DNA from 3 places in the Pseudoalteromonas sp. Z9A6 genome. Region 3 is predicted to be linked to each of the others. Evidence: predicted binding sites of a transcription regulator. Region 3 holds the regulator's gene; each other region holds the start of a gene.

Region 1 (7,811 bases), on a different contig from region 3:
GTAGTTGCACCACCAATGAGTAGTGGCAGTTCAAAACCACGGCGTTTCATTTCTTTTGCTACGTGTACCATTTCGTCAAGCGATGGGGTAATTAAGCCCGATAAACCAATAATATCGGCTTTTTCGTCGATGGCGGTTTGCAGTATTTTATCGGCAGGTACCATTACGCCTAAATCAATAACTTCATAGTTATTACATTGTAGTACCACGCCTACAATATTTTTACCTATGTCGTGTACGTCGCCTTTTACGGTCGCCATCACTATTTTACCATTGGTTGAACCTTCTTCTTTTTCGGCTTCAATGAATGGGTCTAGGTAGGCTACGGCTCGTTTCATTACGCGCGCCGATTTAACCACTTGTGGTAAAAACATTTTACCTGCGCCAAATAAATCACCTACCACGTTCATGCCATCCATTAACGGCCCTTCAATTACGTGAATAGGTTTATCGGCAGCAGCGCGGCACTCTTCGGTATCTTCATCTATAAAGGTAGTAATGCCTTTTACAAGCGCGTGCTCAAGGCGTTTTTCTACAGGCCATGTGCGCCACTCTAAATCTTCTACTCGCTCAGCTTGTGCCATACCAGAGTATTTTGGTGCAAGCTCTACTAAACGCTCGCCTGCACCTGGGTCTGTGTTAAGTATTACGTCTTCAACGGCTTTACGAAGCTCTTCTGGGATGTCGTCGTAAACGGCGAGTTGCCCTGCATTTACAATGCCCATATCCATACCCGCTTTTATGGCGTGGTATAAAAATACCGAGTGAATAGCTTCACGTACTGGGTTATTACCCCTAAATGAAAACGATACATTTGACACCCCGCCCGACACTTTACAGTGCGGTAAGTTTTGTTTAATGCGGCGTGTGCCTTCAATAAATTCTACAGCGTAGTTGTCGTGCTCTTCTATACCGGTGGCTACGGCAAATATATTAGGGTCGAATATAATATCTTCTGGTGGAAAACCAATGTCTTCTACTAATATTTTGTAGCTGCGGGCACATATTTCATATTTGCGGTCTGCTGTATCAGCTTGCCCGTCAGTATCAAACGCCATTACAACGGCAGCTGCACCAAAGCGTTTTATTATTTTAGCTTGGCGAATAAACGGCTCTTCGCCCTCTTTTAGCGATATAGAGTTAACAATGGCCTTACCTTGAATACACTTTAGGCCTGCTTCTATTACTTCCCATTTAGAGGAGTCGACCATAATGGGTACGCGTGAAATATCAGGCTCTGAGGCTATTAAGTTTAAAAACTTAACCATCGCGGCTTTTGAGTCCAACATGGCTTCGTCCATGTTTATATCAATAACCTGTGCGCCATTTTCTACTTGTTCGCGGGCCACTGTTAGCGCGGCTTCAAAGTCTTCTTCCATGATTAAACGTTTAAACATGGCAGAACCGGTTACATTGGTACGTTCGCCGACATTAGTAAATACTGCTATTTGTTGGGTCATGTTGGCTCCTTAATTTAAGTTACAGGCTTCAAGGCCTGATAAACGCATGCGTACTTCAAGCTCTGGCAGTTGGCGTGGTTTAACGCCCGCTAGACCTTTTGCAAAAGCACGAATATGCGCAGGCGTGGTGCCACAACATCCACCTACAATATTAATAAAGCCCGATTTACCCCAATCGATAATTTCGGCTGCCATTTCAGGCGCTTCTAAGTCGTATTCACCAAACTCATTAGGCAAGCCCGCATTAGGGTGTACCGATGTAAAGGTTTCGCACACGCGCGAAAGCTCTTCTACATATTGGCGCAGTAAATCAGGGCCAAGCGCGCAGTTTAAACCAATCGAAATAGGCTTAATATGGCGAATAGAGTTATAAAATGCTTCGGTTGTTTGCCCAGAAAGCGTACGTCCAGAGGCGTCGGTAATAGTGCCCGAGATCATCACTGGTAATGTGCGCCCTGCTTGCTCAAAGGCTTCTTCTACACCAAACGAGGCGGCTTTTGCATTAAGCGTGTCGAATATAGTTTCGATTAGTATTAAATCGGCGCCGCCTTCCATTAATGCAAGGGTAGACTCTACATACGCAGTAACTAGCTTATCAAAGGTAACGTTTCGGTAACCCGGATCGTTTACGTCTGGCGAAATTGAACACGTTTTAGATGTCGGCCCTAAAACACCCGCTACATAGCGCGGTTTTTCTGGCGTTTTAGCCGTAAATTCATCGCAAATTGCGCGTGCTAATTTAGCCGACTCTAGATTTATTTCACGGCTTAGGTTTGCCATGTCGTAATCTTCCATCGAAATAGTGGTCGAGTTAAACGTGTTGGTTTCAATAATATCGGCGCCCGCTGATAAAAAACAACGATGAATATCAGTGATTAAGTCGGGCTTGGTTAGGCTTAATAAATCGTTATTGCCTTTAATTAATACATGCCAGTCTTTAAAACGCTCTCCGCGATAGTCTTCTTCTTCTAGCTTATGATCTTGGATCATGGTGCCCATAGCGCCATCTAAAATTAAAATGCGTTCTTTTAATGCGGCACTTATTTCGGCTTGTTTATTATTTGTAGGCGCGTTATTCGGCATAGTTGTTAGTCCTCACGTCTTGGCTAACTAAATTAATATCATACGGTGTGGTTTGGTACACGTAGTAATTTAACCAGTTCGAAAAAAGTAAAAAAGCATGGCTTTGCCACGTTTTTGAAGGTTGTTTGGTTGCATCGTCATCCGGAAAGTAATTTTCGGGCTTTGGTGCATTAGGGCTTTTTTTACAATCGCGCTCGTATTCTGCTTTTAGCGAGTCGGCGTCGTACTCTGGGTGGCCGGTTATAAACACTTGGCTACCTGATTTATTTTTAAGTAAGTAAGCCCCTACTCGCTCAGAACCTGCCAGTACAACGAGCTCTTCACAGGCGTTTATTTTATTTATATCAATATGGCCGTAGCGTGAGTGTGGTACTAAAAAGGTATCGTCGAATCCGCGAGTCAGTGCACCGTGATCAAAATAACACTGGTGAGTAAATACGCCACACAGTTTATCGTCTTTTAAATCGCGCTTTAAATTGTAACGGTGATATAACGCTGCATGCGCTGCCCAACACGAAAACAACGTAGAGGTAACGTGTTGCTCAGCCCAATCAATAATGACTTTTAGCTCATCCCAATACGCTACATCGTCGTATTCTAAATGGGCAAGTGGCGCACCAGTTACTATTAATGCATCGTAATTGTTGTCTTTAACCTCAGAAAAATAACGATAAAAGGTATCAAGGTGCTCTTCTGAATTGCTGCTACTGCGGTGAGTGTCGAGGCGCAGTAGTTCTACGTTTACTTGCAAAGGCGAATTGGCAAGTAAGCGAATAAACTGAACTTCGGTTTCTACTTTATTAGGCATTAAGTTTAAAATAGCCAAACGCATTGGGCGTATTTCTTGCGTTTTTGCACGACTTTTTGGCATTACAAATACGTTTTCTTGACGTAAACGTGCAATTGCCGGCAACTCGTCTTTTACTGTAATTGGCATACTTTACTCCCGCTCATAAAAACCGAGGCTTAATTATGAACTGAAAGTAAAAAATATCAACCTCTAGATGTATAGATGTCCAAATGAAATTTATTCATGATTTTATATTTTACTTACAAGCATGCTTTGGTGCTTTAAAACCCGCCATTCGTTGACTGTTTCACCCGTCAGCCACTACAATACAACATTGAAATTTTTATTATTATTTGAAGGCTTTCCTCCATGGTTTTACCTGATAAATTTATATTCTCGATGAGTCGAGTATCTAAGGTTGTGCCACCTAAGCGCACTATCTTAAAAGATATTTCGTTGCACTTTTTTCCTGGCGCTAAAATTGGTGTGCTTGGTTTAAACGGTTCTGGTAAATCTACGTTACTGCGTATTATGGCCGGTGTTGACCAAGATTTTGAAGGTGATGCACATCCTCAGCCTGGTACTAAAATTGGTTATTTACCGCAAGAACCTATTTTAGACGAAAGTAAAACAGTACGTGAAACTGTTGAAGAAGCTGTTGGCGAAGTTAAACATGCACTTAAACGTCTTGACGAAGTGTATAACGAATACGCCATGGAAGACGCTGACTTTGACGCACTTGCAAAAGAGCAAGGCGAGCTTGAAGCTGTTATTCAGGCGCACGATGGTCATAACATCGACAACGTTTTAGAACGCGCAGCTGATGCACTTCGCCTGCCAGAGTGGGATGCTAAAATTGAGCACCTTTCAGGTGGTGAGCGTCGTCGTGTTGCTATATGTCGATTATTACTTGAAAAACCAGACATGCTTATTCTTGATGAGCCTACTAACCACTTAGATGCTGAGTCGGTTGCATGGTTAGAGCGCTTCTTACACGATTACGAAGGCACTGTTGTGGCAGTAACGCATGACCGTTACTTCCTTGATAATGTAGCTGGTTGGATATTGGAGCTTGACCGTGGTGAAGGTATTCCATGGGAAGGTAACTACTCTTCTTGGCTTGAACAAAAAGATGCGCGCTTACAGCAAGAACAAAAATCTGAAAAAGCTCGTCAAAAATCAATTGCGCAAGAACTTGAATGGGTTCGTTCAAACCCTAAAGGTCGTCAAGCTAAGTCAAAAGCACGTATGGCTCAGTTTACTGAAATGCAGCAGTCTGATTACCAAAAACGTAACGAAACTAACGAGATGTTTATTCCACCTGGCCCGCGTTTAGGTGACCAAGTACTTGAAGTAACTAATCTTCGTAAGAGTTTTGGCGATCGTGTTTTAATTGATGACTTAAGCTTTAGCATGCCAAAAGGTGCCATTGTGGGCATTATTGGTGCGAATGGCGCGGGTAAATCAACACTGTTTAAAATGATAAGCGGTGAGCAAACGCAAGACAGCGGTAGCATCAGCGTTGGCGAAACAGTACACCTTGCGACTGTTGATCAGTTCCGCGACGGTATGGACGAAAGCAAAACTGTTTTTCAAGAAATATCAGACGGACAAGACGTACTGAAAATTGGTAACTTTGAGTTCCCAAGCCGAGCATATGTAAGTCGCTTTAACTTTAAAGGTAACGATCAGCAAAAGTTTGTTAAAGACCTATCAGGTGGTGAGCGTAACCGCTTACACCTTGCTAAGTTATTAAAAGCTGGCGGCAATGTGTTACTACTCGATGAGCCAACCAATGACTTGGACGTTGAAACACTACGTGCACTGGAGAACGCTATTTTAGAGTTCCCAGGTTGTGTAATGTGTATCTCGCATGACCGTTGGTTCCTTGACCGTATTGCTACACATATTTTAGATTACCGCGATGAAGGTCAAATTAACTTCTTTGATGGTAACTACACTGAATATGAAGAGTGGCTTAAAAAGACCCTAGGCGCTGAGGCAACTCAACCTAAACGTATTAAATACAAAAAAATTGGCTAAAAATATTGGTTAATTTTATGTTTGTATAACTTAAGCCCTGCACTTTGCAGGGCTTTTTTATGCCACCAGCATTACAGGAGCACATCTTGCTAGCATGTAGAGAATTACCCGCTATGCTTAATTTATTATAAAAACAGTAAGGCTAAATTAGGTTATGCAAAATCGTCGACAGTTTTCTCGTGTGCTATTTTCAACTAACGCCCTGTTATGTTTTGATAGCCAACAGTATCCGTGTAAATTACTCGATCTATCGTTACATGGCGCGTTGGTCACTAATTGTGATGCATTTATTGGCAGCCACAATACGCAAGCAATACTGCGTTTTACATTGCCTCAAAGCGATATAGAAATAAAAATGGAAGTAGTGATTTGCCATATTGAAGCCGATCATATTGGTTTAAAATGCCATCACATTGATATAGACAGTATTACTTATTTAAAGCGCTTAATAGAGCTAAACTTAGCCAATGATGAGCTACTGCATCGCGAATTAGCGTCACTTATTAATGACTCACAATAGACTCATTCACTTAAGTTGATTACCATAGCGCAAACTTTATAAAGCTTGTAAATATGCGCTTAAATCCTCATTTGCCTTTGGTATACCATCCTAACTACTCGTTTAGCTTTGATCCTAAGCATCGCTTTGTAATGAGTAAATTTGCACATTTATATCAACATGTTGCAGAGCTTGGTTTAATCGGCAGTAACCTAGTTGAGCCAATATTAGGCACGCCAGAGCCGCTTGAGCTTGTGCATTGCGATAATTATATCCAAGATTTATGGCACAACCGCTTAGATGAAAAAGTAATGCGTCGCATTGGTCTACCTTGGTCAAAAGAGCTTATGGCACGTACATTTACAGCCCCTCAAGGAACGCTACAGACAGCCCGCTTAGCACTTAAACACGGTATAGCGTGTCATCTTGCTGGTGGTACACATCACGCACATAATGACTTTGGTTCAGGTTTTTGTATGGTTAACGATTTGGCCTTTACCACGCAAACTTTAATTGAATCAGGTGAGGTAACTAACGTACTTATTTTTGATTTAGACGTGCACCAAGGTGATGGCACAGCCGCAATGTTACAGCATCAACCCTATGCGTATACTTGCTCTATCCATTGCGAAAAAAACTTCCCCTTTAGAAAGTCCGTTAGCGATTTAGATATTGGCCTGGCAAATAATATGAAGGACGACGAATACCTTGCCATAGTTGACGAAACACTAAGTTATTTACTTAAAGAGCTAAACCCGAGTTTAGTACTTTACGATGCTGGCGTTGATATTTGGCAAGGTGATGGCTTGGGTAAGTTAGATATTAGCTGGGATGGCATAGCTAAACGTGACCATTTAGTATTAAAACGCTGCCTTGAACACAATACACCTGTAGCTACTGTGATAGGTGGAGGTTACGATAGAGATCACCTACGCCTCGCTAAACGCCACGCTATTGTTGTTGAACAAGCTGCTGGCTTTTAGTTTGAAATAAAAATGTTAAATTATCGTTCTTGTTTAATATGTAAAATAAAAAAGAGCATATTATGAAACAGCTATTTATTACCATCACGCTAACTTTATTAAGCTTTACAGCTTACGCACAAGATACAAGCTCAGAAGCAACATATCCTAAATTGCCTACATTAAATTTACAAATGGCTGATGGGTCGCCACTCAATACTCAAGATTTATTAGGTCAACCTTACGTTTTACACTTTTGGGCAACGTGGTGTCCGTACTGTAAAAAGCTGCAGCCAGCACTTCAAAAAATTGATGATATGGGCTTAAAAGTTATTGCCGTGAGCTTTAAAGAAGATGACGATGCTACCCCCGCTAAAGCACTTAGCGAAAGAGGTTATACTTTTAAAACAGCTGTAAAAGCCGATGCAATAGCACAGCAATTAGGTATACGAGGCACACCTACTACATTGTTTGTAAATAAAGAAGGCAATGTAATTTGGCTGACTAATACGTCAAATCCAGAAGATCCAAACCTTCATTTAAATGCACGAACATTGTTGCACTCCATCGACATGGCAACTGAGTAACTTATTGCGCTTTTAACTGGTTAGGTGTTAAGCCTGTCCAGCGCTTAAAGGCGCGCCGAAAGTTAGGTATATCGTAAAAAGCTAAATGCTCAGCGACTTGTTCGTTATGTTTAGCGCACAGAGTAAGTAGGTAAATAGCTTTGTGCTTATTTTGCTCATCTATTAACGCTGAAAAGCGTACCCCATTGAGTTTGAGTCTGCGCTTAAATGTAGCTGAGCTCATAGCAAAGTGCTTTGCGGTACACTCTAAATTAGCACTTGGATGAGAGTATAAGTATCTGCAGACGGCTTCAATAAAAGTCATGCTAACTACGCTTTTATTATGTAGCTGCGACTGCGCTTGCATAAATCGTAATTGACTCGCGTGCGGGTTTTTAGCCCTTAACA
Region 2 (7,811 bases), on a different contig from region 3:
GTGTGTTCTTTTTATTAATTTTTATAATTAATAAACTGCAAGAACGCATAACTTACCTAAATTACAGGCAATAAAAAAGAGCCATACGGCTCTTTTTTACAATACTTTGTGACTAAATTTTATTTAAGATCCATCTCTTGGATGATCTCGTGTGCGATTTCAGGTGTAGTGCTAACAGGCTTTTCGTGTAAGTTTGCTTTTATCTGCCCTTTTCGATGTTTTAGTGCTGCATCGAGTTTTTTAGCTGCACTTGCAATGGCAGGGTACATAACTTCGTTTTCCCCTTTTACCGATATGCGCGTGCCTTCATAATTAGTGCTAATTTCAGCTTGGATTTTATGATGTTCTTTAGACAAAATAATTTCGAGTGCAATAAGCGATGGGAAATGGCTCTCGATTTTTGAAAATTTTTCGTTGATGTGCTCTCTAATAGAGTCAGTAACTTCAACATGGTGACCAGAAAGATTAATTTTCATAGGGTATCCTTTTATTTGTTACCTCATAAATAGTATTGGGGGCTATTTAGATTAACACAAGGAAAAAAGAGAGATATTTGAGGTTTATTTGCGGTTTTTGGTGATTTAAATCATGCGTTGCGCAAAGTTTATGCAAAGCCCATAGTACATGGGCTTTCAGACGTCTAGCTGTATTGATTAATCTGTGTACGAACAACAGTAGTCAGCAAAATCAGATACTTTTACTTTAAAGCTTACATTTGCATCAACATTAAACGATTCACCCGCGTTAAATGTTTTCCACTCACTTGCCCCTGGTAATAAAATATCCCATTGGCCAGCTAAAAGCTCCATGCACTCTTTTTGGTTTGTATCAAAAACAAACTCACCTGGTTGCATAAAACCTAACGTTTTCGCTTCGCCATCACCTAAAATAACGGTACGGCTCGACACTTTTCCGTCAAAATATACATTGGCTTTTTTTACTACACTCACGTTATCGAACTTTGGCATTTTTAGCTCCTGCTATTAATTTAAGATTTTTATTTATAAATTTTATCGCACTACCTTGCCTGATAGCTTACTTTCTTGCAAGGAAAGTAGCATTGCTCAAGGTGAAGTTGCTTCATGTAAGGGCATAAAAAAACCCGCAACATGTGCGGGTTTTTCAATTACTTACTTTATTTAATCAAAGCGATTAAAAAAGCTCGTTTGCTTTGCTCACAATGTTTGCCACTGTAAAACCAAAGTGCTCAAACAGCTCACCAGCAGGTGCCGACTCACCAAAGGTAGTCATACCTACTACTGCGCCATTTAGACCTACGTACTTGTACCAGTAGTCAGCAATACCTGCTTCTACTGCTACGCGGCGTGTAACAGATGCCGGTAATACGCTTTCTTTGTACTCTGCGCTTTGATCTTCAAAGGCATCAGTACATGGCATAGATACAACACGTACCTTTTTACCTTGGCTGCGTAGCTCAGTTGCTGAATCTTGTGCTAGTTGCACTTCAGAGCCCGTCGCAATGAAAATAATCTCAGGGTTGCCGTCACAGCTAAGGATGTAACCACCCTTTTTAACGTCTGCTAATTGCTGTGCGTCACGCGCTTGTTGCTCAAGACCTTGGCGAGTAAAGATTAACGATGTAGGACCGTCTTTACGCTCAATAGCTTGTTGCCATGCAATTGCCGACTCAACTTGGTCACATGGGCGCCAGTTGTATAAGTTAGGCGTTAAACGCATGCTTGCGATTTGCTCTACTGGTTGGTGAGTTGGACCATCTTCACCTAAACCGATTGAATCGTGCGTGTATACAAAAATGCTTGGTTGCTTCATTAATGCAGCCATACGTACGGCATTTTTTGCATATTCAACAAACATTAAGAACGTAGCACCGTAAGGAATAAAGCCTTTATGAAGGGCAATACCATTCATAATTGCCGACATACCAAACTCACGTACACCGTAGTAAATGTAGTTACCGCTTGCATCGTCGTGTGTTAAACCTTTAGAGCCATCCCAAATTGTTAAGTTTGAGCCTGCTAAATCGGCTGAGCCACCCATAAATTCTGGTAATAACGGACCAAATGCGTTTAATGCATTTTGTGATGCTTTACGAGACGCTGGGTTTGCTGGGTTTGCTTGTAATTGCTCAATGTACGCTTGAGATTTTTCAGCCCAATCGCCAGGCAGTTCTTTATTAATACGACGCTTATATTCAGCCGCAAGCTCTGGGTATGCTTTTGCGTATGCTGCAAATTTTTCGTCCCAGCTTGATTCAAGCTGCTGACCTTTTTCTTTGCTATCCCATTGTGCGTAAATATCATCAGGAATTTCGAACGCATCGCCAGTCCAACCTAAGAATTCGCGAGACGCTTTAATTTCGTCATCACCTAGTGGTGCACCGTGACAATCGTGGCTACCAGATTTATTAGGTGAGCCGTAACCAATAATTGTTTTACAACAAATTAGTGATGGTTTATCGGTAACACTTTTAGCTTCTGCAATTGCAGCACTTATAGCACCGCTGTCGTGGCCATCAACACCACTAATTACATGCCAACCGTATGCTTTAAAGCGAGCTGGCGTGTCATCTGTAAACCAACCTTCTACTTCACCATCGATTGAAATGCCGTTGTCATCCCAAAATGCAACAAGTTTACCCAGACCTAATGTGCCTGCAAGTGAACCAGCTTCATGAGAAATACCTTCCATAAGGCAGCCATCGCCCATAAATGCATAGGTAAAGTGATCAACAATATCGTGACCTTCACGGTTAAACTGTGCAGCTAGCGCTTTTTCAGCAATTGCCATACCTACGGCATTTGTGATCCCTTGACCTAATGGACCCGTAGTAGTTTCGATTCCTGGTGCATAGCCATATTCAGGGTGACCTGGTGTTTTAGAATGCATTTGACGGAAGTTTTTAATTTCGTCCAGTGGTAAGTCGTAACCACTTAGATGCAATAGAGAATAGATAAGCATTGAACCGTGGCCGTTTGAAAGAATAAATCTGTCACGGTCAGCCCACTCTGGATTTGTTGGGTTGTGTTTTAGATAATCGCGCCATAATACTTCTGCGATATCAGCCATGCCCATAGGGGCTCCAGGGTGACCAGATTTGGCCTTTTGTACTGCGTCCATTGACAAGACGCGAATAGCATTTGCAAGTTCTTTGCGAGATGGCATGAATTCTCCTACCTTTATGTGTATTTGCGCGGGTATTTATGTGTTTGTTTATGCACCCAAGTAACTTGGGTTTGTTTATATCGACCATTCTTACTTATTGTGGGGGCTGTGTGCAATTAAAAACCCTATAAAAGTGAGGCATTATGAATATTTTTTAAGACCAAAAAGTTATTAGTAATTTTATTTAGACGTCTAGGCGTAAAAACACTATGCAAGGTGTTTTGTTTTCGATAAAATACGCCCCTTAATTTTTTAGCGCTAATACCGACGTTTGTGAAGCGCAATATTTGTGAGCAGAAATACAATGGCAAAACATTTATTTACTTCTGAATCAGTTTCTGAAGGTCATCCGGATAAAATCGCCGATCAAATCTCTGATGCGGTACTTGATGCTATCCTAGAGCAAGATTCTCATGCCCGTGTTGCGTGCGAAACTTACGTAAAAACAGGTATGGTTATGGTTGGTGGTGAAATCACTACTAGCGCATGGGTTGATATTGAAGAAATTACACGTAAAACAGTACGTGAAATTGGCTACACGCATTCAGACATGGGTTTCGATGCAGATTCATGTGCAATTTTAAACACTATTGGTAAACAGTCTCCTGATATTAACCAAGGTGTTGACCGTACTAGCCCGGAAGAACAAGGTGCTGGCGACCAAGGCCTTATGTTTGGTTACGCATGTAACGAAACAGAAGTGCTAATGCCTGCGCCAATTACTTACTCACACCGTTTAGTACAGCGCCAAGCGCAAGTACGTAAAAGCGGCGAGCTAAACTGGTTACGTCCAGATGCAAAATCTCAAGTTACTTTTGCATACGAAAATGGTAAGCCAGTAGGTATTGATGCAGTAGTACTATCTACTCAGCACAGTGAAGACATTTCACAAAAAGATTTAGTAGAAGCGGTGATGGAAACTATCATCAAGCCGGTACTTCCTGCAGAGCTTATTACAAGCGCGACTAAATTTTTCATTAACCCAACGGGTCGCTTTGTAATTGGCGGACCTATGGGCGATTGTGGTTTAACAGGTCGTAAAATCATCGTTGATACATACGGTGGTATGGCTCGTCACGGTGGTGGTGCTTTCTCTGGTAAAGATCCATCAAAAGTTGACCGCTCAGCTGCATACGCTGCACGTTACGTTGCTAAAAACGTAGTTGCGGCTGGCCTTGCTGATAAATGTGAATTACAAGTTTCTTACGCAATCGGTGTTGCAGAGCCTACATCTATCAGCGTTGAAACGTTTGGTACAAGCAAGTTAGAAGAAAGCCGTTTAATCGAGCTTATTCGTGAACACTTTGACCTACGCCCTTACGGCTTAATTCAAATGCTTGATTTAGAGCGCCCTATCTACCTTCCTACAGCGGCTTACGGCCACTTTGGTCGTGACGAATTCCCTTGGGAACGTACAGATAAAGCTGATGCACTTCGTGCAGCTGCTGGCCTTTGAGCTAAAAGTGTTGAAGTAAATTAAAAACGGCCCTTAATAGGGCCGTTTTTGTATCTAAAACTTATCAGTTACATTGTTTATAGTGCGTCTACAAAATAACTATAAAATCAACCTCGAATTCTTTTGTACTTTAGGTATATACTCATTTCATTATAAAAGCTTTAGGGATAGTTAAATGGCCGATAACTTTCGCGTTATATTTGCAGGACTTGCCGATAACGTTGACATAAAAACAGCGTGCGCAAACTTAGCTGCAAAATTAAAAACGTCAGATGAAAAAGTAGCTCTTTTTTTTAAAGGTAAGCCGCTGTTTGCGCCAAGCGATAAAGACAAAGCGTTAAAACAGACTAAGTTATTAGCAAGCTTAGGTATTAAAAGTAAGCTGCAAGCTGTTTCAAATGCGATTCAAAATAGCTCCCCCGCAGCTGCAAATAACAACCAACGTGATGAACGTATTTTTGATGCACTTGATTACATCACTAGCAGCTTAATACGCCTTGAAGAAAAGCTAGATGAGCTAGAGCAACGCCTTCCTGAAGCTCAATTAAATGCACCAGACGAAAGTGTAGACGAATGGCAAAATGACGACCTAATGCTAGATGAGGATTTAGCGACTCCTAAAAAACACAGTAACTTACTTTTATATTCATTGATTGCAACTGCCACCATTTTGCTAGTCGTACTGGCTGTTTTTTTGATTTTTCCCGATTTATTCTCTTTTTAAAAATGGCTAATTAGTTTAATGAGCAATAAACGCGCACAAATAAGAGCTGAAATTCGTAACACCCGTAAAAACTTGTCAAATAATCAGCAAATAATTGCTGCGCAATCGCTAAAAATGAATTTTATTCAACACTTAAAAAGCGAAAATACAACGAATTCAAAGCATATTGCCATTTATTTAAGTAACGACGGAGAACTAGACACTTCATTGTTAATTAAAGAATTATGGAACTTAAACCATGCTGTTTATCTACCTATAATACACCCATTCAATGGCGCTAATTTACTATTTCAGCGCTATGAGAAAAACTCACCCATGAGGGCAAATCGCTATGGTATCTTGGAGCCTAAGCTGAACTGCTCTCAAATATGCCCATTACCAGTGCTTGATTACCTCCTTATGCCATTAGTTGCATTTGATAAACAAGGTAATCGCCTAGGAATGGGAGGTGGGTTTTACGACCGGACATTGGCGCGTTTACATGAACAAAACTGGCAAAAACCGCAACTAATTGGCCTTGCACATGAATGCCAAAAAGTTGATGCTCTACCAATCGAGTCATGGGACGTACCACTTGAAACCATTATCACCCCAGATAAAACATACTGTTGGTAACATTTAATTTTGGTTACTAGCCGCATATTTCTGACATACATGAGCACAAAGCAATGACACAAGACGAATTAAAAAAAGCAGCTGCCTGGGCAGCACTCGAGTTTGTAAAAGAAAACACCATTGTAGGTGTCGGTACAGGCTCTACTGTTAATCACTTTATTGATGCCCTTGGCTCAGTAAAGGACACTATTGTAGGCGCTGTATCAAGCTCAGAAGCGTCAACTGCACGTCTGGAAGCGTTAGGTATTGAAGTGTTTGAACTTAATAACGTTGATGCTTTAGATGTATACATTGACGGCGCTGACGAAATTAACGCTCAAAACGAAATGATTAAAGGCGGCGGCGCTGCGCTAACACGTGAAAAAATAGTAGCAGCAGTTGCAAAACAGTTTGTGTGTATTGTTGATGACACAAAGCTGGTAGATACATTGGGCGACTTCCCGCTTCCGGTAGAAGTTATTCCAATGGCGCGCAGCTACGTTGCACGAGAATTATTAAAACTTGGTGGTGACCCTGTTTATCGCCAAGGCGTAGTTACCGATAATGGTAACGTTATATTAGATGTATTTAACTTAAAAATTACCAATGCCAAACAACTTGAAACACAAATAAATTCAATTGTTGGCGTAGTTACCAACGGCCTATTTGCGATGCGAGGTGCTGATAAAGTGATTATCGGTACCAAAAATGGGCCACAAATTAAATAGGATGAGGTTATGAGTAAGGTATCGTTAGCAAAAGACAAAATTAAAATTCTCTTGCTTGAAGGTGTTCACCAAAGCGCTGTTGAAACGCTAAAACGTAACGGTTACAGCAATATCGACTACGTTAAAACATCCTTACCTGAGGACGAGCTTAAAGAGCGCATTAAAGATGTTCACTTTGTAGGACTTCGTTCTCGTACTCATATTAACCAAGCCGTATTAGACTCAGCTGAAAAGCTAGTTGCTATTGGTTGTTTTTGTATTGGTACAAACCAAGTTGATTTAGATGCAGCACGCGAACGTGGTATTGCTGTATTTAACGCTCCATTTTCTAATACTCGTTCAGTTGCTGAACTTGTACTTGGCGAAATTCTACTTTTATTACGTGGTATTCCAGAGCGTAATGCAGCGGCTCATCGTGGTGGCTGGTTAAAAACAGCAAATGGTTCGTTTGAAGCACGTGGTAAAACATTAGGTATTATTGGCTACGGTCACATTGGTACTCAGCTAGGTATTATGGCTGAAAATATCGGTATGAACGTGGAGTTTTACGATATCGAAGATAAGTTATCACTGGGTAATGCAACACAAGTTCATAACCTTACTCAGCTGTTACAACGCTCTGATATTATTAGCTTACATGTACCAGAAACACCGCAAACTAAAAACCTTATTGGTACAGCAGAACTTGCAGTTATGAAGCAGGGGTCTATTTTGATCAATGCCTCACGCGGAACTGTTGTTGATATTGATGCTCTTGCAGAAGCGCTTACAGAGAAAAAACTAAGTGGTGCAGCAATCGATGTGTTCCCTACTGAGCCAAAATCTAACGATGAAGAATTTGTATCGCCACTGCGCCAATTCGACAATGTTATTTTAACGCCACACATTGGTGGTTCTACACAAGAAGCGCAAGAAAACATTGGTATTGAAGTAGCGGGTAAATTGGCTAAATATTCAGATAATGGCTCAACTATTACTGCGGTTAACTTCCCTGAAGTATCGCTACCTGAGCTTGCTAATCGTAGCCGTTTATTACACGTACACCACAACCGCCCAGGTGTACTAACGCAAATTAACCAAGCGTTTGCACAGCACGGTATTAATATTGCTGCGCAATACCTACAAACAGACGCATCTATTGGTTATGTAGTTATTGATGTTGATA
Region 3 (7,811 bases):
CTATAAATTGGTCTGTTAGTAATAAAACATAACCATTATCTTGATGCACAAAACGCGGATTTATAGTCTGCTCAGCTAATACCTCTAAAGCTTGCAGTTTTAGTACGCTAACGTCTTGCTCAGGGGCAACAATTGCACAGCCATTTAAATTTGACTCACTAATATTAGCTCTACCAGCAAAGTAATTAATAACTTGATATGTTTGTGCAGCCGGTACTACTAAATACACTTCACCATTATGGTTAAAATGATGAAGGCTATGCTGAATAAGCTGACTAACGCTTGCGACCTCACCTTCACTTAATCCTTCAACCATTAACAGATCAACATTTTGCAGCGTGGTTATAAAGCGCTTTTTCTTTGCTGAACCTTCTTTTACTATATCTGTTGGGCTTGCTTGCACATCAAAACTACTACGAACAGCTAGCTTAATATCTGTGTTTTTAAGTGGCGATAATGTTTTTGCATGTAATACAGGGTTACCCAAACGAGCTAATAAATTAGCTTGCCCACGACAAATTTTGCCGTACTTAATCGCCTTTTTTACCTTTCGAGGATCAGTGCTAAACACACCCTGTGTATCGGTCCAAATACATACTTGCTTAGCATTACAGTAATTTGCAAGTAGTGTTGCACTATAATCGCTACCGTTGCGTCCAAGTGTTACGGTCTCACCTTTCGTATCGGCGGCAATAAACCCAGTAACAACATTTATCTTATTAGGTAAAATTGACTGTCGACATTGCTGCGCATTTTGCGCATGCATTAATTCACCATCGTTTAAGGTAAAAAGACTACGGGCATCTTGAGCACACGCCTCAATATTTAACTGCTGTAAATAAGTAGCGAGTAAACGTGCTGACCACAGTTCCCCATGCGCAAGTAACGCAGCCTCTTTTAGCTGCTCAGCTTGAGCAAGTTCTGCAATATTACTAAGCTCGGTATTTAGTGTTTTAAGTGCGCAGCGCTTTAAATCAGCTTGTAATAACTGCTCAATTAAATCGCTTTGATGGTTATTTAACTGCAGTAAAATATCAGCGACAGCTTGCGTGTCTTGCAGCTGATAACTTTGCCACAACGACACAAGTGTATCTGTAGTCTTACCTGCAGCAGATACCACAACACAGTCACCCGGCTGAGTATGCCCAATAATTATTTTAGCTACGCTTTGATAGCGCTCACTAGAGCTTAAGCTTGAACCACCAAATTTATGTACACAATTGACCATATTTATACCAATTCGCTTAATTAAGTTGTCTATTTTGAGGTAAAAAACCGTATCGATAACAAGGCAAAAATTTCGTTATTTAGTTGTTCTATATTAGGAATTTTTAACGATGTTATCGTGCGGTTTAATCCCTCAAATTGATTAGGTATTATTGCGGATTGGTATTACTTACCAAAGCGCTGGACGGGCTGCACTTAATTTAACGTTTCCACCAGAAGTGCCAGCACCTTTGCCTACACGGCCAACATTTTTATTTTTCCCTGGTTTTACAAGTTCAAATACTCGTTCAAAGTCAGCTATTAAATCGTGTATATCTTCAATCCCAACCGAAATACGAATAAGCGTATCGCCCACACCCGCTTCTAAACGTGCCTTTGCCTCCATACCTGCGTGCGTCATAGTTGCAGGGTGACAAATTAAACTCTCTACGCCACCTAGTGACTCAGCTAAACTAAACGTTTTAAGGCTAGTTAAAAATGCTGCGGCGTCGTTTATATCGCCTTTAATATCAAAACTAACCATGCCACCAAAGCCAAGTTGTTGTGCTTTAGCAAGCTCATGTTGAGGATGTGACTCAAGTCCTGGATAGTAAACTTGGCTTACAAAATTGGAGCTTTCAAGGTACTTAGCTATTGCTAGCGCATTTTCTTGGTGCTGCCTTAAGCGCACATTTAAAGTACGTAGACCACGAAGCGTTAAATAACTATCAAAAGGGGCGCCCGTAATACCAATATTATTTGCCCACCAAGCAAGCTCATCACCAAGCTCTTGTGTTGCAGCAATAACAGCGCCGCCCACTACATCTGAGTGCCCGTTAATATATTTAGTAGTTGAATGCACCACAATATCTACACCAAACTTAATAGGGTTTTGTAAGGCAGGAGACAAAAACGTGTTATCTGCGGCAACCAATGCACCGCATTGCTTAGCAACATCGGTAACCGCTTTAATATCGGTTAAACGAAGTACTGGGTTACTTGGAGTCTCTATCCAAATAAGCTTAGGTTTAATTGCTAAAATTTGTTGAAGGCTTTCTTCTTTTGTTAAATCTAATACTTCAAGCTTCAATAGTCCGCGTTTTTGTAACGATGTAAATAAACGATAGCTACCACCATAACAATCATGTGGAATTACTAACGTGTCGTCACTGTTAAGTAGCTGAGTAGCTAAATGCACGGCAGCCATACCAGTGGCCGTAATTATGCCACGAGCGCCACCTTCAAGCTTAGCAAGCGTCTCTGCTAAAATATCACGATTAGGGTTACCACTGCGGCCATAATCATACTCACGCTTAGTATCAAAGTCGGCAAACGAATAAGTCGTTGATAAATAAATTGGCGGCACCACTGCACCATGATGTTTATCAGCATCAACGCCGTTACGTACAGCAATGGTCGCTTTGTTTTTTTCGCTCATATTCGTCACCTGATTAATTTGGATGTTTAGACGTCTAAAAGAGTAAGTTATCCGTTTTAATAAGTCAAAGGATTTTAAAGCTCTAGATGGCTAAATTTAGGGAAGGCGTTTGCTAGTATCATATTTTAGCTCACAAAAGTGAGCTTATTTTTACATCCCAAATAGGCTTATTAAGATAGATCGGTATCTATTATTTGACTATCTTTTTTAAATCGATAGAATTTCACGCATATTTACACGCTTTTTATACCGTGTGAGAAATTAATAATCTGAGGCAACGATACATCTTATGGCTAAATGGAATGGTGAGTATATTCACCCATACGCAGAACACGGGAAAAAATCAGAGCAAGTTAAAAAGATCACCGTTTCGATCCCGCTAAATGTATTAAAAGTTTTAACGGATGAGCGTACGCGTCGTCAAATCAACAACCTCCGCCATGCAACAAATAGTGAATTGCTATGTGAGGCGTTTTTGCATGCCTTTACTGGTCAACCTTTACCAAATGACGATGACCTACGTAAAGACAACGCAGAAAAAGTACCAGAAGAAGTTAAAAAGATAATGCAAGAAATGGGTTTAGAAGTGCCTATTTTAAACGAAGAATAAATCGTTACCTTTTTAATAAAAAAACCTCAGCATTGCTGAGGTTTTTTTGTTTAAGCGTTATATATTACGCCATATAATTTTCCGGCAAGTCAATTTGCGCAACACCCGACTCAACCGCAGCAAGTGCTACAGCTTTAGCTATACGCGGTAGTAAACGCGGATCCATTGGTTTTGGAATAATGTACTGCGCACCAAACTCTAGCTTATCTACGCCTGCGGCTTTTAAAACTTCTGCAGGTACAGGCTCTTTGGCAATACTACGAATAGCCTCAACTGCAGCAATTTTCATTTCATCGTTAATCGCGCTTGCACGTACATCAAGTGCACCACGGAAAATAAACGGAAAACATAAAACATTGTTAACCTGGTTAGGGTAATCAGAGCGCCCTGTTGCCATAATTAAATCGTTGCGTGCGCCGTGAGCAAGTGCAGGATCGATCTCTGGATCTGGGTTTGAACATGCAAACACGATCGGCTTTTCTGCCATTAGTTTTAAATCTTCGGCAGCTAACAAATTAGGACCCGAAACACCAACAAACACATCAGCATCTGCAATTACATCTTGCAATGTGCGTTTATCGGTATTGTTAGCAAAAAGCTGTTTATATTCATTTAAATCATCGCGACGAGTATGAATAACACCTTTACGGTCAAGCATATAAATGTGTTCACGCAGTGCACCACACTTAATTAACAGTTCCATACACGCAACTGCAGCAGCGCCTGCACCTAAACATACAATTATTGCATCTTCAATTGATTTACCTTGTACTTCTAGCGCATTTAACATGCCGGCAGCCGTAACAATGGCGGTGCCGTGTTGGTCGTCATGAAAAACAGGAATGCTACAACGCTCTATTAATGCTTTTTCAATTTCAAAACACTCTGGTGCTTTAATATCTTCAAGGTTAATACCACCGAATGTGTCAGCAATATTGGCAACCGTGTTAATAAAGTCTTCTGTTGTTTTGTGCTTTACTTCAATATCAATAGAATCAAGCCCTGCAAAACGTTTAAACAATAACGCCTTGCCTTCCATTACTGGTTTAGACGCTAAAGGACCTAAATTACCCAAGCCCAAAATTGCAGTACCATTAGTGATAACCGCAACCATGTTACCCTTACCGGTATATTTATATGCATTTGCAGGATCTGCGGCAATTTCACGTACAGGCTCAGCGACACCTGGGCTATAAGCTAGGGCTAAGTCTTGAACTGTTTCAGCTGGTTTTGTTAGCTCAATGCTAATTTTACCAGGTACGGGATGTGAGTGATAATGTAGTGCTTGTTCACGAAAGTCAGACATAACGCGATGGTATCCTGCAATTTAAGTTAAAGTGAGAGGTGGAGTCTTGGGGTACGATACCCTTATTATTTTTAAATTCCAAGCAATATCAGGTCTATCCTGTTATATGCTATATCCTTTAATTTTAAGAGGTTTTTCAGTAACTTTGCAGGATTATATAAACATTTGATAAATAAAAATTCACCAAAAAAGTAAGTTTTGAGGTGCGTTTATGTCTATTAAAATATTAAAAAAATGTATGTTTAACGTATCATCATAAACTTAAAATAACAGCCTACTACACTACTTTAAAAACAGATAAGCCCACGTTAGCTACTTTTATCAACCTAGTTAAAATTTGTACTATTTAAAATATAGAGAATATCTATCAATTTGTCTGCAAAGGTTTATGCATACTCAGAATAAGAATAGGAAATAGTTATGCAAGGTGTGATGTAGCTCGAGCAAGCTAAATAAGATAAGAAGTGGTAAATTTTAGACATAAAAAAAGCACCCTAAGGTGCTTTTTTTAACTAAACAGCAATAATTACTTCTTGCTGCTAAGTGCACCGAAGCGCTTGTTGAAGCGATCAACACGGCCGCCAGTGTCTAAAATCTTTTGCTTACCAGTGTAAAACGGGTGACACGCAGAACATACGTCTAAGTGAATGTCTTTACAAAGAGTTGAGCTAGTTTCGAATTTGTTTCCGCATGAACATGTTGCAGAAATTACTTCGTACTTAGGGTGAATACCTTCTTTCATAGGAACCTCTAGTTAAGGCCGCATCGCTCTCCAAACCCGAAGTCTGGCACCATACGTCGTTAAAACAAATTTGTTGGTGGCGGATTTTATCCAACAACCTTCCCCTGCACAAGTATTTATTTATCTTTTCGCTAAAAAAGTGAACAATCTCTTTCTCAAGTACTATTGCTAGTAGGTTTTTAGCGGTATTTTTAGTACATTACAGCATTAATTTTACGGGTTGAGTTGTTATGAGTTTTGTTGAAGTTGCTATTAAAGTCCCGCTTCCACGCACCTTTGATTATAAAATAGAAGAGCAGCTCAGTGGCTTATCAACACCCATACTACCGGGCATGCGGGTTTTAGTACCTTTTGGTAATCAAAAAAAAGTAGCTGTTGTTCTGGGTATTAAAAACAGTACCGACGTCCCTTTAGATAAAATTAAGAATATTATAGAGGTAATAGACGATACCCCTATTTTAAGCGCCCAACATTTAGAACTCCTTAGCTTTACTGCCCGCTATTATTGCTATCCCTTAGGCGAAACTATTCACATAGCGCTACCGAGTGCACTTCGCCAAGGTGAATCGCCAGATAAAACCAGTATTAACATGGTTGCTCTGACAGAAAAAGGCGCAAAAGTACCGTCATTAAAAGCCAAAACACAACTCAATTTATTAAAGCAGTTGTCGCAATCGGGGAAATCATCGTTAACCGAATTAAAAGCTCTTGGCTTTAGTAAAAAAACAATAGATAGCCTAATAGATAAAGAACTCATTACGCAAACTATTGAACACGATAACCAATGGCAAAGCGTTGCACCAACTGTCGGTAGTAAACCTGTACTTAATAAAGAACAAGCGGTTGCCTGTACAGCAATAAATCAAAGTAATGGATTTAGCAGCTTTTTATTAGAAGGCGTAACTGGCAGTGGTAAAACAGAAGTGTATTTACAGTGCCTAGAAGAAGTACTCAAACGTGGCGAGCAAGCATTAGTATTAGTGCCAGAAATAGGCTTAACGCCACAAACTGTAAACCGTTTTCGTCGCCGCTTTCCTGATACACCCATTATGCTTTGGCATTCAGCCCTTACCGACAACGAGCGATTGCAAACATGGCGTTTTTGCGAAAAAGGCAGTTGTGCAATAGTTATAGGCACACGTTCGAGTATTTTTCTGCCATTTTTAAAACTCGGTATGATAGTTGTCGATGAAGAGCACGATTCATCATTTAAACAACAAGATACCCTTCGTTACCATGCTCGTGATTTAGCTGCATACAGAGCTTTTCAGCATAAAATACCACTTATATTAGGCAGTGCTACACCCGCACTTGAAACACTTCACAAAGCAATTAATAACAAATATCAGCTACTAAGTTTAACCGAGCGCGCGCAAACTGCGACAGATAACCAATTTAAGTTACTCGATATGAAAGGCCAACCCGACCAAGCAGGTATTGCACATGCAAGCCTTGCAACTATGCGCCAACACTTAAATCGCGGTAAACAGGTTATGGTTTTTTTAAATCGTCGAGGTTTCTCACCCACTCTTATTTGCCATGAATGTGGCTGGCTAAGTGAATGTAAACGCTGCAGTACCAGCGCCACATTTCATAAAGCGATTGGGCAAATGATTTGTCATCACTGTGGCGATCAATACCCTGTTCCTCACCAATGTCCTGATTGTGGAAGTACGCAAATATTTCCAAATGGCAAAGGTACAGAGCAAATTGAAGAGTTTTTATCGACCGAGTTTCCAGATACACCCGTTACTCGCATAGACCGCGATTCAACTCGCCGTAAAGGCAGCCTTGAAAAAGCACTAGATGAAATAAACCTAGGCGGTGCACGCATTTTAGTTGGCACACAAATGCTTGCCAAAGGCCATCACTTTGCAGATGTAAGCCTTGTTATAATTTTAGACGTAGATAGCGGTTTATACTCATGCGACTTTAGGGCGACAGAGCATTTAGCACAGTTAGTTACTCAGGTCGCGGGGCGAGCTGGGCGTTCAGGGGAGCCTGGGCAAGTATTATTACAAACACACTTTCCAGAGCACCCGCTTTTACAAGACTTAGTTAATAATGGTTACCAAGACTTTGCTCGCTTTGCACTGAGTGAACGCGATGATGCAGACTTACCACCCATTACAAATATGGCTATTGTCCGTGCACAAGGACACAGCATTAAGCTAGTCGTCGATTTTTTGACAGATTTGGTTCCTGTGAATGGGGTATCTGGTATACAATTGCTCGGTCCGATCCCTGCTCCACTTGAAAAAGTCGCAGGTATGTATCGTTTTCAATTACATATTCAAGCGCAAGATCGCCGCATATTACATCAGTACCTTGCGCAAATGGTTGATTATTTAAGTTCAAGTAAACTTGCACAAAAAGTACGCTGGAGCTTAGACGTAGACCCTATAGACATGATTTAGGTTAAGGCCAAAATAACACCATGGCACAGCACGATTATATTAACAAAAAGCCTGCAGGCAGAAACAGTAAAAAAAACGCACCCGCTAAAAAA

The links. The regulator MetJ, encoded in region 3, represses methionine synthesis genes. The targets are predictions, from matches to a motif close to TAGACGTCTAGACGTCTA.
Region 1: metA (homoserine O-succinyltransferase) is a predicted target of MetJ. The motif match lies at 3,545-3,562, and genes of this name have one in related genera.
Region 2: metK (methionine adenosyltransferase) is a predicted target of MetJ. The motif match lies at 3,330-3,347, and genes of this name have one in related genera.

The regions. Positions count from the first base shown of each region.
Region 1 is NZ_WTKZ01000058.1:1,268-9,078, forward strand. It holds gene metH (methionine synthase) at 1-1,460, opposite strand, end outside; gene GQR53_RS16910 (homocysteine S-methyltransferase family protein) at 1,470-2,543, opposite strand; gene metA (homoserine O-succinyltransferase) at 2,533-3,480, opposite strand; gene ettA (energy-dependent translational throttle protein EttA) at 3,703-5,376, shown strand; gene GQR53_RS16925 (PilZ domain-containing protein) at 5,531-5,896, shown strand; gene GQR53_RS16930 (histone deacetylase) at 5,950-6,858, shown strand; gene GQR53_RS16935 (TlpA disulfide reductase family protein) at 6,921-7,424, shown strand; gene GQR53_RS16940 (AraC family transcriptional regulator) at 7,426-7,811, opposite strand, start outside.
Region 2 is NZ_WTKZ01000022.1:47,197-55,007, forward strand. It holds gene raiA (ribosome-associated translation inhibitor RaiA) at 120-476, opposite strand; gene GQR53_RS10315 (pyrimidine/purine nucleoside phosphorylase) at 654-968, opposite strand; gene tkt (transketolase) at 1,153-3,144, opposite strand; gene metK (methionine adenosyltransferase) at 3,449-4,600, shown strand; gene GQR53_RS10330 (hypothetical protein) at 4,776-5,324, shown strand; gene GQR53_RS10335 (5-formyltetrahydrofolate cyclo-ligase) at 5,343-5,939, shown strand; gene rpiA (ribose-5-phosphate isomerase RpiA) at 5,993-6,646, shown strand; gene serA (phosphoglycerate dehydrogenase) at 6,656-7,811, shown strand, end outside.
Region 3 is NZ_WTKZ01000005.1:68,414-76,224, reverse strand. It holds gene metL (bifunctional aspartate kinase/homoserine dehydrogenase II) at 1-1,228, opposite strand, end outside; gene metB (cystathionine gamma-synthase) at 1,397-2,644, opposite strand; gene metJ (met regulon transcriptional regulator MetJ) at 2,934-3,254, shown strand; gene GQR53_RS03255 (malic enzyme-like NAD(P)-binding protein) at 3,319-4,560, opposite strand; gene rpmE (50S ribosomal protein L31) at 5,087-5,302, opposite strand; gene priA (primosomal protein N') at 5,533-7,719, shown strand; gene GQR53_RS03240 (SPOR domain-containing protein) at 7,740-7,811, shown strand, end outside.